One region of the Kribbella sp. NPDC048928 genome, then DNA from elsewhere that is predicted to be linked to it. Evidence: riboswitches for the same ligand, from Rfam matches in the RefSeq annotation. Region 1 holds a riboswitch; the other holds the start of a gene.
The links. A riboswitch is a leader RNA that binds a small molecule or an ion and turns the genes downstream of it on or off. The one in region 1 is predicted to bind cobalamin.
Positions count from the first base shown of each region.

Region 2: linked by a shared signal. The riboswitch ahead of cobN (cobaltochelatase subunit CobN) and the one ahead of ACGFI6_RS27190 (ribonucleoside-diphosphate reductase subunit alpha) in region 1 are both predicted to bind cobalamin.

Region 1 is NZ_JBICUC010000006.1:427,796-435,206, forward strand. It holds gene ACGFI6_RS27180 (extracellular solute-binding protein) at 1-535, shown strand, start outside; gene ACGFI6_RS27185 (ribonucleotide-diphosphate reductase subunit beta) at 644-1,732, opposite strand; gene ACGFI6_RS27190 (ribonucleoside-diphosphate reductase subunit alpha) at 1,693-4,506, opposite strand; cobalamin riboswitch at 4,735-4,903, opposite strand; gene ACGFI6_RS27195 (DinB family protein) at 4,964-5,539, opposite strand; gene ACGFI6_RS27200 (Fic family protein) at 5,609-6,874, opposite strand; gene ACGFI6_RS27205 (class I SAM-dependent methyltransferase) at 6,965-7,411, shown strand, end outside.
Region 2 is NZ_JBICUC010000003.1:611,187-618,597, reverse strand. It holds gene cobN (cobaltochelatase subunit CobN) at 1-3,376, opposite strand, end outside; cobalamin riboswitch at 3,410-3,536, opposite strand; gene ACGFI6_RS16355 (DUF3500 domain-containing protein) at 3,525-4,493, opposite strand; gene ACGFI6_RS16350 (phosphoglycerate mutase family protein) at 4,518-5,210, opposite strand; gene ACGFI6_RS16345 (cobalamin biosynthesis protein) at 5,201-6,241, opposite strand; gene ACGFI6_RS16340 (serine hydrolase) at 6,285-7,109, shown strand; gene ACGFI6_RS16335 (mandelate racemase/muconate lactonizing enzyme family protein) at 7,106-7,411, shown strand, end outside.

The DNA of each region.
Region 1 (7,411 bases):
CCGCGCGCCGATCTGGCTGGGGAGTCCGACGTACAGCATGACGTCGATCAATGTGCGAGCCGCCGAGCGGGTCGAGGCGCTGCTCTCGGTGCTGAACTACCTCGCGGCACCGTTCGGGACCGAGGAGTACCTGTTCAAGTACTTCGGCGTCAAAGGCGTCGACCACAGGCTCCAGGGGACCGACCCGCAGCTCACCGCCAAAGGTCGCAGCGAGACGCAGCTCAGCATGAAGTACCTCGCCGAAGGGCCCTGGATGATCTATCAGCCGGGTCGTCCGCAGGTGACGAGGGATGCGTTCGAGGCGCAGAGCAGGCTCGTTCCGGGGGCGTTGCAGGATCCGACCCGCGGGCTGTACTCGGAGACCGACATCCGCAGCGGCGCCCAGATCGGACTCGGCGACCTGGTGAACGACATCCTGCAAGGGCGCCAGCCGGTGAACAAGTGGGACTCGGCGGTCGCCGAGTGGAAGAAGAAAGGTGGCGGCAAGATCCGCGACGAGTACCAGGAAGCACTCGACAAGGCCGGCCCCCGCTAAGCGTCTGGCGGCAGGCCGTCGGGGCGGCGGGAGGCCCGCGGGGCGGCGAGTTGCGCCGCGGGCCTCCCTGTCTGTGGCGGTCCTGGCTCTCAGACGCAGCCGCCGGGGTCAGTCCCAGCTCAGGCCGGTCGAGGACTGGTATTCGATGACGCGGGTCTCGAAGAAGTTCTTCTCCTTCTTCAGGTCCATCACCTCTGACATCCATCCGAAGGGGTTCAGCGTTTCACCGAAGATCGGATTCAGGCCGATTTGTTCCGCTCTGCGGTCCGTGACGAAGTGCATGTACTGCTCGCAGAGGTCCGCGGTCAGGCCGAGCATGCCGTTCGGCAGGGTGGCGCGGCCGTACGCGACCTCGAGCTCGCACGCCTCGGTCAGCATCTGCCGGACCTCGGCCTTGAACGCAGCTGTCCACAGGTGCGGGTTCTCGTGCTTGATCTGGTTGATGCAGTCGATGCCGAAGTTCAGGTGGATCGACTCGTCTCGCAGGATGTACTGGTACTGCTCGGCGATGCCGACCATCTTGTTCCGCCGGCCGAGCGACAGGATCTGCGCGAACCCGGTGTAGAACCACATCCCCTCGAAGACCACGTAGAACGCGATCAGGTCGCGCAGGAAGGCGGTGTCGGTCTCGGGCGTGCCGGTCCGGAACTCCGGGTCCTCGAGGTGCTGGGTGTACTTCAGTGCCCAGGCGTCCTTGTCGGAGATCGACGGGACCTCGCGGTACATGTTGAACAGCTCGCCCTCGTCGAGCCCGAGCGAGGTGCAGATGTACTGGAAGGTGTGCGTGTGCACGGCCTCCTCGAACGCCTGGCGGAGCAGGTACTGCCGGCACTCGGGGTTGGTGAGCTGGCGGTAGACCGCGAGGACGATGTTGTTCGCGACCAGGGACTCCGCGGTGGCGAAGAACCCGAGGTTGCGCTTGAGCATCAGCCGCTCGTCGTCGGTCAGGCCGCCCGGCGACTTCCACAGGGAGATGTCGGCCTGCATCGACACCTCGGTCGGCATCCAGTGGTTGTTGCAGGCGGCAAGGTACTTCTCCCAGGCCCAGGTGTACTTCAGCGGCAGCAGCTGGTTGACGTCCGCGCGGGAGTTGATCATCGCCTTGTCGGCGACCTCGACCCGGCCCGCGCCGCCGGTGAGCTCGTTCAGTCCGGTGGTCACTGGCAGGCCTCGCAGTCGGGATCGTCGATGGAGCAGACCGCTCCGATGGGTTCAGGCAGCGTTGGTTCGGGCAGCGTCGGTTCGGGCATGGTTGCCGATACGGCGTTCAGGCGGCCGTCGGTGCCTTTCAGCGTGGACTTCTCGACATGGGTTGCTGACTGGGAACGCAGGTAGTAGGTCGTCTTGAGGCCATAGCGCCAGGCCGACCGGTACAGCTCGTCGAGCGCGCGGCCGGACGGCTTCGCCATGTAGAGGTTGAGCGACTGCGCCTGGTCGATCCACTTCTGCCGGCGCGACGCGGCCTTCACCAGCCAGAGCGGGTCGATCTCGAACGCGGTTGCGTACAGCTCGCGAAGGTCCGCGGGGATCCGCTCGATGCCGGCCAGCACACCGTCGTGGTACTTCAGGTCCGACACCATCACCTGGTCCCACAGCCCGCGGGCCTTCAGATCGGCGACCAGGTACGGGTTGGCGATGGTGAACTCACCGGACATGTTCGACTTCACGAACAGGTTGCTGTAGGTCGGCTCGATGGACTGGCTCACGCCGCAGATGTTCGAGATCGTCGCGGTCGGCGCAATCGCCATCACGTTCGAGTTCCGCATCCCGTCGCGCAGCACCTTCTGACGCAGGGCGTCCCAGTCCAGGCGTGAGCTGTCGTCGACGACCAGGTCGCCGTTGCGCGCCGCTTGCAGCCTGGCGATCGAGTCGATCGGCAGCACGCCCTGACTCCACAGCGATCCGTCGTACGACGAGTACCGGCCGCGCTCGGCCGCGAGGTCAGTGGACGCCTCGATGGCGTGGTAGCTGATCTGCTCCATGGAGCGGTCCGCGAACTCGACCGCCGCGTCGGACGAGTACGGAATGCGGAGCTTGAACAGCGCGTCCGCGAAGCCCATCAGCCCGAGGCCGACCGGGCGGTGCCGCTGGTTCGCGCGCTCTGCCTCCGGGGTGGTGTAGAAGTTCACGTCGATGACGTTGTCGAGCATCCGGACCGCAGTCTTCACGGTGTCCCGGAGCAGGTCGGTGTCGAGTCCGTCCGCGGTCAGGTGCGCGACCAGGTTGACCGATCCGAGGTTGCAGACCGCGGTCTCGTCGACGGTGGTGTTGAGCGTGATCTCGGTGCACAGGTTCGACGAGTGGACGACGCCGTCGTGCTGCTGCGGCGAGCGCAGGTTGCAGGCGTCCTTGAAGGTGATCCACGGATGCCCGGTCTCGAACAGGACGGTCAGCATCCGCCGCCAAAGGTCGACCGCCTTGACCCGCTTGTGCACCCGGATCTCGCCGCGATCGGCCGCTGCCTCGTAGGCGACGTACGCCTCGGCGAAGGCGGCGCCGTACAGGTCGTGCAGGTCCGGCACCTCGTCCGGTGAGAACAGCGTCCAGTCGCCACCCGCCTCGACCCGCTGCAGGAACAGGTCCGGCACCCAGTTGGCGGTGTTCATGTCGTGCGTGCGGCGCCGCTCGTCGCCGGTGTTCTTCCGCAGGTCGAGAAACTCCTCGACATCGATGTGCCACGTCTCCAAATACGCACACACCGCACCCTTGCGACGCCCGCCTTGATTCACAGCTACCGCGGTGTCGTTGGCGACCTTGAGGAAGGGGACGATGCCTTGGGATTCGCCGTTGGTGCCGCGGATCTTGGCGCCGATGCCTCGGATCGGGGTCCAGTCGTTGCCGAGGCCGCCGGAGTACTTGGCGAGCAGGGCGTTGTTACGGATGCTGGTGAAGATGCCGGCGAGGTCGTCGTCGACCGTGGTCAGGAAGCAGGACGACAGCTGTGGGCGGGTGGTGCCGGCATTGAACAGCGTCGGCGTCGAGGACATGAACCGGAACGTACTGAGCAACTCGTAGAACTGGATCGTGCGCGCCTCGCGGTCGTCCTCGCGCAGTGCCATCCCCATCGCGACCCGCAGGAAGAACGCCTGCGGCAACTCGTACCGCACTTTGTCGAGGTGCAGCAGGTAGCGGTCGTACAGCGTCTGCAGGCCGAGGAAGGTGAAGTCCAGGTCCCGCTCGGGGCGGATCGCGGCGGCGATCCGGTCGAGGTCGAAGGTGGCGAGCTCTGGGTCGAGCTGCCCGGCCTCGATGCCGATCTGGAAGTAGCGCGTGAAGTACTCGGAGTAGGCCTCGGTCATGTCCGCCTGGCTGGCCTGGCGGGGCTCGCTGTGCGCGCGTCCGAGCGCCTCCCGGCGGATCTGGTCCAGCAGCAGGCGGGCGGCGGCGAAGCTGTACTGCGGCTCTGTCTCGACGTACGACCGGGCGGCCATCACGAGCGCTTGCTCGACCTCGTGCTGGGCGATGCCGTCGTAACAGGCGCCGAGAGTCTCGTCCAGGATCAGCTCGGGGTCGACCGCGTCGAGTCCGGTGGCGGCCTCCGCGACCACGACGCGCAGCCGGTCGACGTCCAGCGGGGAACGGCTGCCGTCGGCCGCGCGGACGGTAAGTGCCGGCTTGACGGCGACGCCCGAGGCGTCGGCGGGAGTGCGGGCCTTCGTGTGCTCCTCGCGGTACAGCACGTAGGCGCGGGCGACCTGGTGCTCGCCGGCGCGCATCAGCGCCAACTCGACCTGGTCCTGGATGTCCTCGACCTGCACGCTGCGGCGGGCGTCGCCGCGGCTGGTAAGGACCCCCACGACCCGGCCGGTCAGGTCGGCCACCAGGTCGCGGACCCGGTGCGTGGAGCCGGCGTCGGCGCCCTCGACGGCGAGGAACGCCTTCGTCATGGCGACGGAGATCTTGGCGGCGTCGAACGGCGCACTACTGCCGTCGCGGCGGATCACGGTGAGCTCTGTCGAACCGTCCGCCACCGAGCCCGCCAAAGCCGAGGAAGCCAAGGAAGCCGAAGACGCCGGGGGAGCCGAGGACGCCGGGAAAGCTGAGGATGCTGAGGAAGCAATGGTCACAAGTGTGTTCTCCACAAGAGTTCGGGAGTCGGGGAGCACGCGGGCAGGCGCACGACGGGACCGGCAGCACCGGCCGGGAACACTGCCGTCACGCCCTGCGACCCACCCGCGAGATCTCGGACTGCGTGCACCGGCGGCACACGCACCGGTGGCAGGTATCCGGACTCGCGGACGCCGGAGGACAGCACGTCCGCTCACCGTTGCGGGGCAGCTCCGGACTTGCACCGGATTCCCCTGTTGCCTCGGGTCGATCAACATCTTGTGTTGTCGATCGCCCCGAACCACCAGCAGTAGTGATGCTAAGCGGAACGATCTACATCTTGTGGTAGCGCCGCGCTGCGTGTCGCACATCTTGTGGCCCTCACGCCGCGGCCGCGTGCAGGTCCTGGAGCGTCATGATCTCCGAACCGTGATGGATGAGCTCCCTGTTCAGCCGCAGAACGACGTGGCCGAACGGTTCGCTCGCGTCCAGCTCGTTCGCCTGGCTGAGGCCGACGGTCATCGCCTGCTCCTCGTCCAGCGCGGCGATCGCGTCCTGCCAGGCCTCGACCCAGTACGTCAGCCAAGCGACCGCGTCGCGCGCGTTGCCGTGCAGCGTGATGTCCGCGCGGCCTTGCCGGCTCGCCCCGAACGTCCACTCCCAGCGCTCGAAGAAGGTCTCGGTCAGATGCGCGATCAGCCACGCGATCGTGCGCGGCCCCCGATGGTCGGGCTCGTCCGGCCACTGGGCGACCCACTCACCGGACCCGAGCGGTCGGAACCGCCCCGCGTAGTGCCGTCTGACGACGGTCAGGGCCTCGCTGCTCGGACGCCAGAAGTACTGCTCGTCGGTCAGTTGGCCGAGGCGACCGGACAGCACCATCCAGCTGAAGCCCAGCTGGCCGCGCACCATCGCCATCGCCGACGGCCGGTGCAGGATGTCCCAGTCGAACGCCATCACGGCTCCCCTGTACGATCGAACATGTGTTCGAATTCTTGCTCGATCGCTCCAGAAAAGTCAAACCGCCTAGTGTGTTGGTCCTGGCCTTGGTGGTACGGGTCTGCTAGGCGGCTCGATCCGCGTGTCCGCGGCCGGGCTGGCGAACCGGCGCTCGAGCAGCGTGAAGGCGTCGATCAGCTCCGGCGCCTCGTAGATGCGGTTGCGCCGCCCGTCGGTGACCTCGCGCAGGACGCCCGCCTCGACCAGCCTGGCGAGGCCTTGGTTGGCGGCCTGCTGCGAGCGGTCGATCAGCTGGGCCGCGGCCGCGAGCGTCAGGACCGGTGCCGCGGGCAGCGCCTCGATCAGCAGCTCGGCAGCGGAGCCGGCCCGCACCGGTGCGGCGCGCGTCCGCCAATCGGCCTTGAGGTCTGCCGCGGTCTGCTCGAAGCGGGCAGCCTCCGCGGTCGCGTGCGTGCACGCCAGCGCGAACATCCGCAGCCACGGGTTCGCGGCGGCGCGCGCCTTCGGGGTCGTCGCACGTCCGACGTACCGGAAGTCCGTCAGTGCTTCGATGTAGGCCGATGCGTGCGTGGCGAGTGACAGCGAGACCGGTGGCACCGTACGGGTGCTGAGGCCGTCGGCGCGCAGGATCAGGTGGATCAGCGCGCGCCCGGTCCGGCCGTTGCCGTCGGCAAACGGGTGGATGGTCTCGAACTGGGCGTGGGCGATCGCGGTCTTCGCCAGCACCGGCAGCGCGGACTCGCGAACGAAGGTCATCAGGTCCGCGAGCAGTTCCGGGATCAGCTGCGCCGGCGGCGGCACGTAGTACGCCTCGGCAGGGGAGCGGCCGCCGATCCAGTTCTGCAGGTAGCGGATCTTGCCGCCGTACTCCGGGGTCGGTGACTGCGCCATCAACCGGCGATGGGCCTCGAGCAGATGGTCGACCTCGAGCTTGTCGCCGGCCTGCACCGTCTCGGTCACCCAGGTCATCGCGTCGACCGCCCCGAGCACCTCCTCGGCCGTCACGTCGCTGATCCGGTCCCGCAGTACGTCGGCCTTCAGCAGCCGGCGCGCACCGACGACAAGGCCTTCGATGTGTGACGACCCGACCGCCTCCGCTCGCAGCAGCAGCCGCGCGAGGGCCTCGCTGTTCGTCAGTACGGCGGCCGTCGCATCGAGCCGGGCCAGATCACCGGCCGCATCCTCGAGCAGCGCGAGCACGTCGTCGGACAGGTCGAACTCCCGCCCGACCAGGGGGTCGGGCAGATACAGCTCGTATGACCCGCCGAGACGCTCCGCCCGGGTGAACCCGTCCGGATGCCCGGGCCACCGATGCAACTCGACCCTTGCCATGTTCTTATTCAAGCTTATCCACAAACCTTGAACAAGCCTGTGGATTAAAGCGTAGCGGTTGTGGACCGGATTGTGGGAAAACTGCTGTCTATGGATGCGCAGACACAGGAGATGGTGACCGCCAACGAGGCCGACTGGGACGCCCGGGCGCCGCTGCACGCGGCGAGCGCGTTCTACGACCGGCCGGCGGAGTTCTGGTTCGCCGACTACGAGTGGGCGGATCTGGGTCCGCTCGACGGTCGCGACGTCCTGCATCTGCAATGCCATCTCGGGACGGAGACGATCGAGTTCGCGCGCCGGGGTGCGCGGACCAGCGGGCTCGACCTGTCCGAGAAGTCGCTGGACGCGGCGCAGCGGATCGCCACCGAGGCCGGAGCCGACGTCGAGTACCTGCACGCCAACGTGTACGACGCGGTGCAGGCGGTCGGCGGACGGAAGTTCGACATCGTCTACACGGGCAAGGGCGCGCTCTGCTACCTGCCTGATCTGCAGCAGTGGGCCGGGGTGGTCCGTGAGCTGCTGAAGCCTGGCGGGGCC
Region 2 (7,411 bases), on a different contig from region 1:
GGTTCACCACCCGGGCACGAAAGATTCGCTTCGCCTCTTCGTCCAGGGTCCGCGTCTTCACCTGCGCGGGCACGGCGGAGTCGCCGACGTACGCCTTCGGGTTCGCGCCCGTCAGGTGCCGCACCATCGCGATCATGCCGCCGTGGTACTGGAAGTAGTCGTCGGAGTCCATGATGTCGTGCTCGCGGGTGTCGGCGTTCTTCGCGGCCACCTGGATCCGGGCGTACGCGCGTTCCATCGACCCACGCGCCTCGGCCCCGTCGAGATCCTTGCCGTACGCATACCCGCCCCACACCGCGTACACCTCGGCGAGCTCCGCGTCGGTACGCCAGTTGCGCGCGTCGACGAGCGGCAGCAGCCCGGCGCCGTACGAGCCGGGCTTGGAGCCGAAGACCCGGGCCGTGGACCGCCGTACGTCGTTGCCGGCAGCAACGTCGGCGTCGACGTGGGCCTTCAGGTAGTTGCCGTCGGGCGACTCGTCGAGGGCGGCGACCGTCCGGACGGCCTCGTCGAGCAGCGCGACCACGTGCGGGAACGCGTCCCGGAAGAACCCGGAGATCCGGATCGTCACGTCGATCCGCGGCCGGCCGACCTCATCCAGGTCGACCACCTCGAAGCTCGTCACGCGGCGCGACGCCTCGTCCCAGACCGGGCGGCAGCCGAGCAGCCACAGCACCTCGGCCAGGTCGTCGCCCTGGGTACGCATCGCCGACGTGCCCCAGACGGTCAGGCCGACGGACCGCGGGTACTCGCCGGTCTCGGTCCGGTGCCGGGCGATCAGCGAGTCGGCGAGGGCGACGCCCACGTCCCAGGCGTTCCGGCTGGGGATCGCCTTCGGGTCGACGGCGTAGAAGTTCCGCCCGGTCGGCAGCACGTTGACGAGGCCGCGGGTCGGGGATCCGGACGGTCCGGCTTCCACGAACCGTCCGTCCAGGGCCCGGAGCACGTTCGCGAGCTCGTCGCCGGTACGTTCAAGACGCGGGACGACCTCGGTGGCGGCGAAGGTGAGCGACGCTGCGACCTCGTCGGAGTCGCGGCCGAGCACCTCGGCGATCACGACCGGAACCTTCGTCGCGTCCCAGCTCATCGTCTCCATCCCGACGACGAGCTTCCGCGCGACCGACTCCAGCAGATCGACCCCGTCCGCGGCGCTCACGGCCGGCAGATCGGCCAGCGTCGCGAGGTCCGCGAGCTCCGGCACGGCACGGCCCGGGTCCGCCAGCAGCGCGGCTTCGTCGACACCGAACGTGTTCCCGAGCGCCGCGCGCAGCCCGGAGATCGAGTACGAACCACCCCACAGTTGCCGCGCCCGCAGTACGGCGAGCACCAGATTCACCCGCGCCTCACCGATCGGCGCACCGCCGAGTATGTGCAGCCCGTCGCGGATCTGTACGTCCTTGATCTCGCACAGATACCCGTCCAGGTGCAGTACGAACTCGTCGAACTCGTCGTCCGACGGCTTGTCCGACGTGTGCAGGTCGTGGTGCAACTGCGCCGCCTGGATCAGCGTCCAGATCTGCGCGCGCAGCGTCGGCACCTTCTCCGGGTCCAGCGCGGAGACGGTCGCGTACTCGTCGAGCAGGTACTCCAGCTTCGCCATGTCGCCGTACGTCTCGGCGCGCGCCATCGGCGGCACCAGGTGGTCGACGACCGTCGCGTGCGCGCGCCGTTTGGCCTGCGTCCCCTCGCCCGGATCGTTCACGATGAACGGGTAGATCATCGGCAGGTTCCCGAGTACGGCGTCCGGTGCACAGTCGGCGGCCAGGCCGATCCCCTTGCCCGGCAGCCATTCCAGCGTCCCGTGCTTGCCGAGATGAACGACGGCCTGGGCGCCGAAGCCGCCCTCCTCGACGCTCGCCTCCAGCCACCGGTACGCCGCGAGGTAGTGGTGCGACGGCGCCAGGGCCGGATCGTGGTAGATCGCGACCGGGTTCTCACCGAAGCCCCGCGGCGGCTGGATCATCAGCACGACGTTCCCGAACCGCAGCGCCGCGAGCGCGATCGCCGGCTCGTCGCCGGAGGTGTCGACGTACAACGAGCCGGGCGCCTCGCCCCATGCCTCGATCATTGCCTCCTGCAACGATTCCGGCGTACGGGAGAACCAGGTGGCGTACGTGGAGAGCGGCACCTTGGCGACCGCGTTCTCGAGCTGCTCGTCGGTGAGCCAGTCGACGTCGTGCCCGCCGGCCGCGATCAGCTGGTGGATCAGCCCGTCACCCTCCAGCTCGTCCGGATCCAGGTCGCCGACGTCGTAGCCCGCGTCCTTCAGTTGCCCGAGCAGCACGACCGCCGACGCGGGCGTGTCGAGACCGACCGCGTTCCCGATCCGCGCGTGCTTCGTCGGGTACGAGGACAGCACCAGCGCGATCCGCTTCTCGGCGACCGGTACGTGGCGCAACCGTGCGTGCGCGACCGCGATCCCGGCGAGCCGCGCGCACCGTTCCGGGTCCGGCGCGTACCGGGCCAGCCCGTCGGCGTCGTACGACTTGAAGGAGAACGGCACCGAGATCAGCCGCCCGTCGAACTCCGGGATCGCGACCTGCGTCGCCGCGTCCAGCGGGCTGACGGCCGCATCGCTGTCCACCCACTGCTCGCGCGTCGAGGTCAGCGCGAGCCCCTGGATCAACGGGATGTCCAACGAGGCCAGCGCACCGGCGTCCCACGCGTCGTCCGCACCGCCGGCGCTCGCGTTCGCCGCAACGGATCCGCCCGCGGCGAGCAGGGTCGTCACCAGCACGTCGCACTTGCGGAGCAGCTCGAACAGCCCCGCATTGTCGGGTGAGGTCGGGTCGAGCCCGCGGAGCGTCCCGCAGTACACCGGCAACGGCTGCGCACCAGCGTCGGCAACGGCGGCAGCCAGTACGTCGACGAAGGCAGTGTTCCCGGAGATCTCGTGGGCGCGGTAGTAGACGATCCCGACCACCGGCCGTTCGTCCTCGACGAACTCGCCACGGACGCCGTACGCCGGCAGCGCACGCGGCGGCTCGAACTCGTCGCCGGTGAGCAGCAGCGTGTCGCGCAGGAACCCGGCCAGGTTGCGCAGGTTGTCCGCTCCACCCTCGCGGAGATACGCGAGGGCCTCGGTCACCGCGCCAGCAGGAACGGTCGACAGCGACATCAGCTCGGCGTCCGGCGCCGCCTCACCGCTGACGACCACGGCCGGCTTGCCCGAGGCGAGGACCGCGTCGAGGCCTTCCTCCCAGGCTCGCTTGCCGCCGAGCAGGCGGACGACGACCACATCCGCGTCGTCGAGCAGCGGACCGAGCTCGGCGACGTCCAGCCGCGCCGGGTTCGCCACCTTCCACCCGGCAGCGGCCTGTGCGGCAGCCAGCAGGTCCGTGTCGGCGGTGGACAGCAACAGCAGCTTCGCAGGCATACGCACGCGTTCCTTCCCGGGGTATCCACGCCCCAGCTACAGGTACGACGGCGGCAGTTCCTGACTCCCCCTCGCGGGGTCACAGTGGCGGGACCGTCCCGGATTCACACCGGGTTCCTGCGAATGCCGTCGATTGACGTCGCTGACTCTATCGGTGCATTGCGTAGTGCGCCGCGAGCAGGTCCGTACCCCAGTCGTTGCGCAGGTCACGCCAGACCGAGTGGATGTGGTTCGCGTTGTCCTGGGTGTTGTCGTACTCCGCAAGGAACGTCGGGCCGGCCACGGAGTAGTAGTGGCGGTGCCCGACACCCGGCTGGGTCTCACCGGCCCAGGCGAACGTCAGCTGCTCAATGCCCTGAGCGGTGATGTCCTGCCAGGTCTGCAGACCGATCGGACCGGCCGCACGTCCGACGTACTGGCCGATGAGGAGGCTCAGGATCTGACGCTGGTCCTCGTTCATGTCGCCGTACGGCAGGCCGCGGTGCAGGAGCGACGCGTCGGCGACCGGGTCGTGGCGGGTCAGGAGGTCGTCGGGGGCGTCCTGCGAGACGTGTGCGACCTCGAGCTGTCCGGGCTCCAGCGCATGCAGCAGCTGGAAGCCCAGGTCCTGCTCAGCGGCCAGGAACCGGCGGCCGGTCTCGGGGCCGGTCAGTACTTCGGCCGGGTTCGACCCGATGAACTGCGGTGTGAACGCAATCGCCCCGTCCACGACCATCACATGCAGCGCCAGGTGGTGACCGTTCAGCCGCCAGGCCCACGGCCCGGTACCGGACGGGTCGCCGAGCACGCGCAGGAAGAACCGCTCGCCGAGGACGGAGCCCTCCCAGTGCCCCGACTCCGGCAGCGCGGGGATGCCGCGCAGGATGACCTCCGCGTCCAGCACCGCCCACGAGTCGGCCGCGCCGCGCTCGCTGCAGCCGAGCTCGACGATCCGTTTCGCCAGCAACTGCTGCGCCGGTGTCAGCTCCGACAGCTGCAGCCCGGGCCGGTCCCCCGGCAGGTACGTCCACTCCTTGTGGTCCGGGGTGTCGAACGGCGCCCTGATCTTGGCGAGCTGTGCGGGCGACAGGCTCGCCAGCAGGTCCAGTACGGCGTCCCGCGTCTGCTCTACAACCATGCCGATCGCTCCCGTTCCGTCGTCTCACCCATTGCTACCCAACCAAGCCTGACGCTCTTGGTCCGTCGGTTCGTAGGCTGTCCACTGCTCGAACGGCCGGTCCAGCTTGTACCGGAAATCCGGTTGCCGCAGCAGGACGCGTGTTTCCGCGTTCCCCGGGTTCCGCAGCGACTCGAAGAACCGTACCGACCAGTGGAACCAGCGCATGCAGAACAGCCGCATCGTGAGCCCGTGCGACACCAGCAGCACGTTCCGCGGCGCGTCCGGGCTCTCGAAGTCGCGGTGCATCGTCTCCAGGAACGTCGACACCCGGTCGTACACGTCCGAACCCGACTCACCGTGGGTGAACCGGTAGTAGAAGTGCCCGAACGAGTCCCGCAGCTTCTCCTGCCGCTCGATGTCTTCGGTGACCTGCAGATTGGCCCAGTCCTGTTCGCGCAGCCGCGGCTCCTCGCGCGGCAACTGGAGAAGGTCGTCCAGCCCGAGCGAGTCGAGCGTCTGCCGGGCCCGCAGGTACGGCGACACGTACACGCGGACCGGCTCGTTCTCGAACAGCTCCCGCAGCCCCCGTCCGGCCTTGGCAGCCTGCTGGTGCCCCAGGGCGGTCAGCGGCACCGCGTGGTCCGGGATGCGTTCGTAGATCGTCTTGTCCAGATTCGCCTCGGACTCCCCGTGCCGGATCATCGCGATCCGCAACGGCCGATGACTCAACCCCATCGCTTCCCCTTCCCCAGTCCGACCGCTTGAGTCCGACGATTCGAGGCCCGGGACCCACGGATTCTCGGACGCAACGAGATGATGGTGGCGAGGGCGGCCACCGCGACGCCGACGCACCGGGCGAGTTCGGCCGTACGGCGGACGTCGGGGACTGTTGGCGCCGGGCCGTCGCCCAGGGTGCCGCGATCCTCGACGTAGCTGCCGTAGTCGTTGGTCCCGCCCAGCGTCACGCCGAGCGCACCCGCGAACGCTGCCTCGACCGGGCCGGCGTTCGGGCTCGGATGCTTCCGCGCGTCGCGCTGCCAGACCGCGACGGTCTCCGCCGGCCGCCCCGACACGAGCGCCGTCAGCACTGCGCACACCCGCGCCGGCAGCAGATTCAGTACGTCGTCCAGTCGCGCTGACGCCCATCCGAAGTTCCGGTACTTGGGCGACCGGTAGCCGACCATGGCATCCAGCGTGTTCGCCGCCCGGTACGCAAGCAGCCCGGGGATACCGAACGCTCCGCCCCACACCAGCGGCGCGACGCACGCGTCCGAGGTGTTCTCGGCGAGGGACTCGACCGTCGCCCTGGCCAGCTCGTCGGACTCCAGCGCGGTCGCGTCGCGGGCGCACAGGTGGCTCAACCGATCGCGGGCGGCGGGGATGTCCTTCTCTTCCAGCAGGGTGGCCATGGTCTGCGCCTCACGCTCCAGGCTGCGGGCGCCGAGGACCGCCCACGTAGCGGTCGCGGTTGCGGCGACGTACAGGACTGGATGCTTGCGGGTGAGTCGCTCGATCGCGACGCCGAGGACTGCTGAGGTGCCGACCAGGGTCGCCGTGTAGCTGACGCCGGCTGGGCGCGAGTCGGCGTACAAGTGCTTCTCCAGGCTGGCTGCTGCCTGGCCGAAGCCGGCGACCGGGTGCAGACGGCGCGGATCGCCCAGGACGCGGTCGGCGGCGAAGCCGAGGAGGATGCCGAGAGCCCTGCCGACCGGAGGCTGGATCAGGGCCTCGAGTGGATCCTGTCGCCTACCGGTTGCACGGGACACCCTCGGCAGTCTGCCAGGTCCGCCGTTGTGATTGGGTGACCGCATGGGAATCGCGGAGCTGCTCCAGCGGGTGGACGGGAGCGGGGAGTTCGGGGTCTGGCTGGGCCGGCTGGACGGCGTACCGGTGTTCGTGCACGAGGCGGAGCGGACGCACTACTCCGCGAGCACGATGAAGCTGCCGGTCGCGATGGCGATGATGCGCAAGGTCGAGGCCGGTGAGCTGGCGCTGGACCGGCCGGTGACGGTGCACAACGACTTCGAGTCCGCGGCCGGCGGCCGGTTCGGCGTGGACCCGGACGAAGACGAGGCGCCTGCGACCTGGACGAAGCTCGGCACCCAGGTGCCGCTCGGCTGGCTGGCGACCGAGATGATCACCCGCTCCAGCAACCTCGCGACCGACCTCGTGCTCGAACAGGTCGGGATCCCCGCAGCGCATGCGGCGCTGACCGAGGCGACCCTGCCCGGCTCCCCCGCCGAATCGCGGATCCAGCGCGGCATCGACGACATGCCCGCCGCACGGTCCGGGATCAGCAACCTGATGAGCCCGGCCGGGATGGCCGGCGTCCTCGTTGCGGTGGGCAACCAGGAAGGTGCCTCCGGCGACTACCTGCGCGACCTGCTGGCAGGCAACCAGTGGAACGGCGAGATCCCCGCACAGCTGCCGGCCGGGACCAGGGTCGAGCACAAGAACGGCTGGGACACCCGGATCCGGCACGACGGCGGCATCGTCCGTCCCACCGACGCGGACCCGTTCGTACTGGTCGCATGCACGACGTCCGAGCTGCCGGACGCGGAGGCGCAAGAGCTGATCGCCTCGATCGCGTTGGAGGCCTGGAACCACCGCCACGACCTGGGGTCCGTGCGGTGAAGCTCAGAACGCATTTGGTGTCGGCCCCGCTGCACACGCCGTTCATCACCGCTTTGCGTACGGCGACGCACGCCGAGTCGCTGCTCGTCGAGCTGACCGACGGCGAGCTCAGCGGCTGGGGCGAGGCACCGCAGGTCTGGAAGGTGACCGGTGACTCGCTCGCCGGTTCGCAGGCGTGCATCGAGGGACCGATCAGCACCGCACTCGAGGGGCTCGGCCCGGACGACCTGACCGAGGCGTTGCGCCGCGTCCAGTCCGCGGCGGTCGGCAACTTCGCGGCCAAGGACGCGGTTGACGTCGCG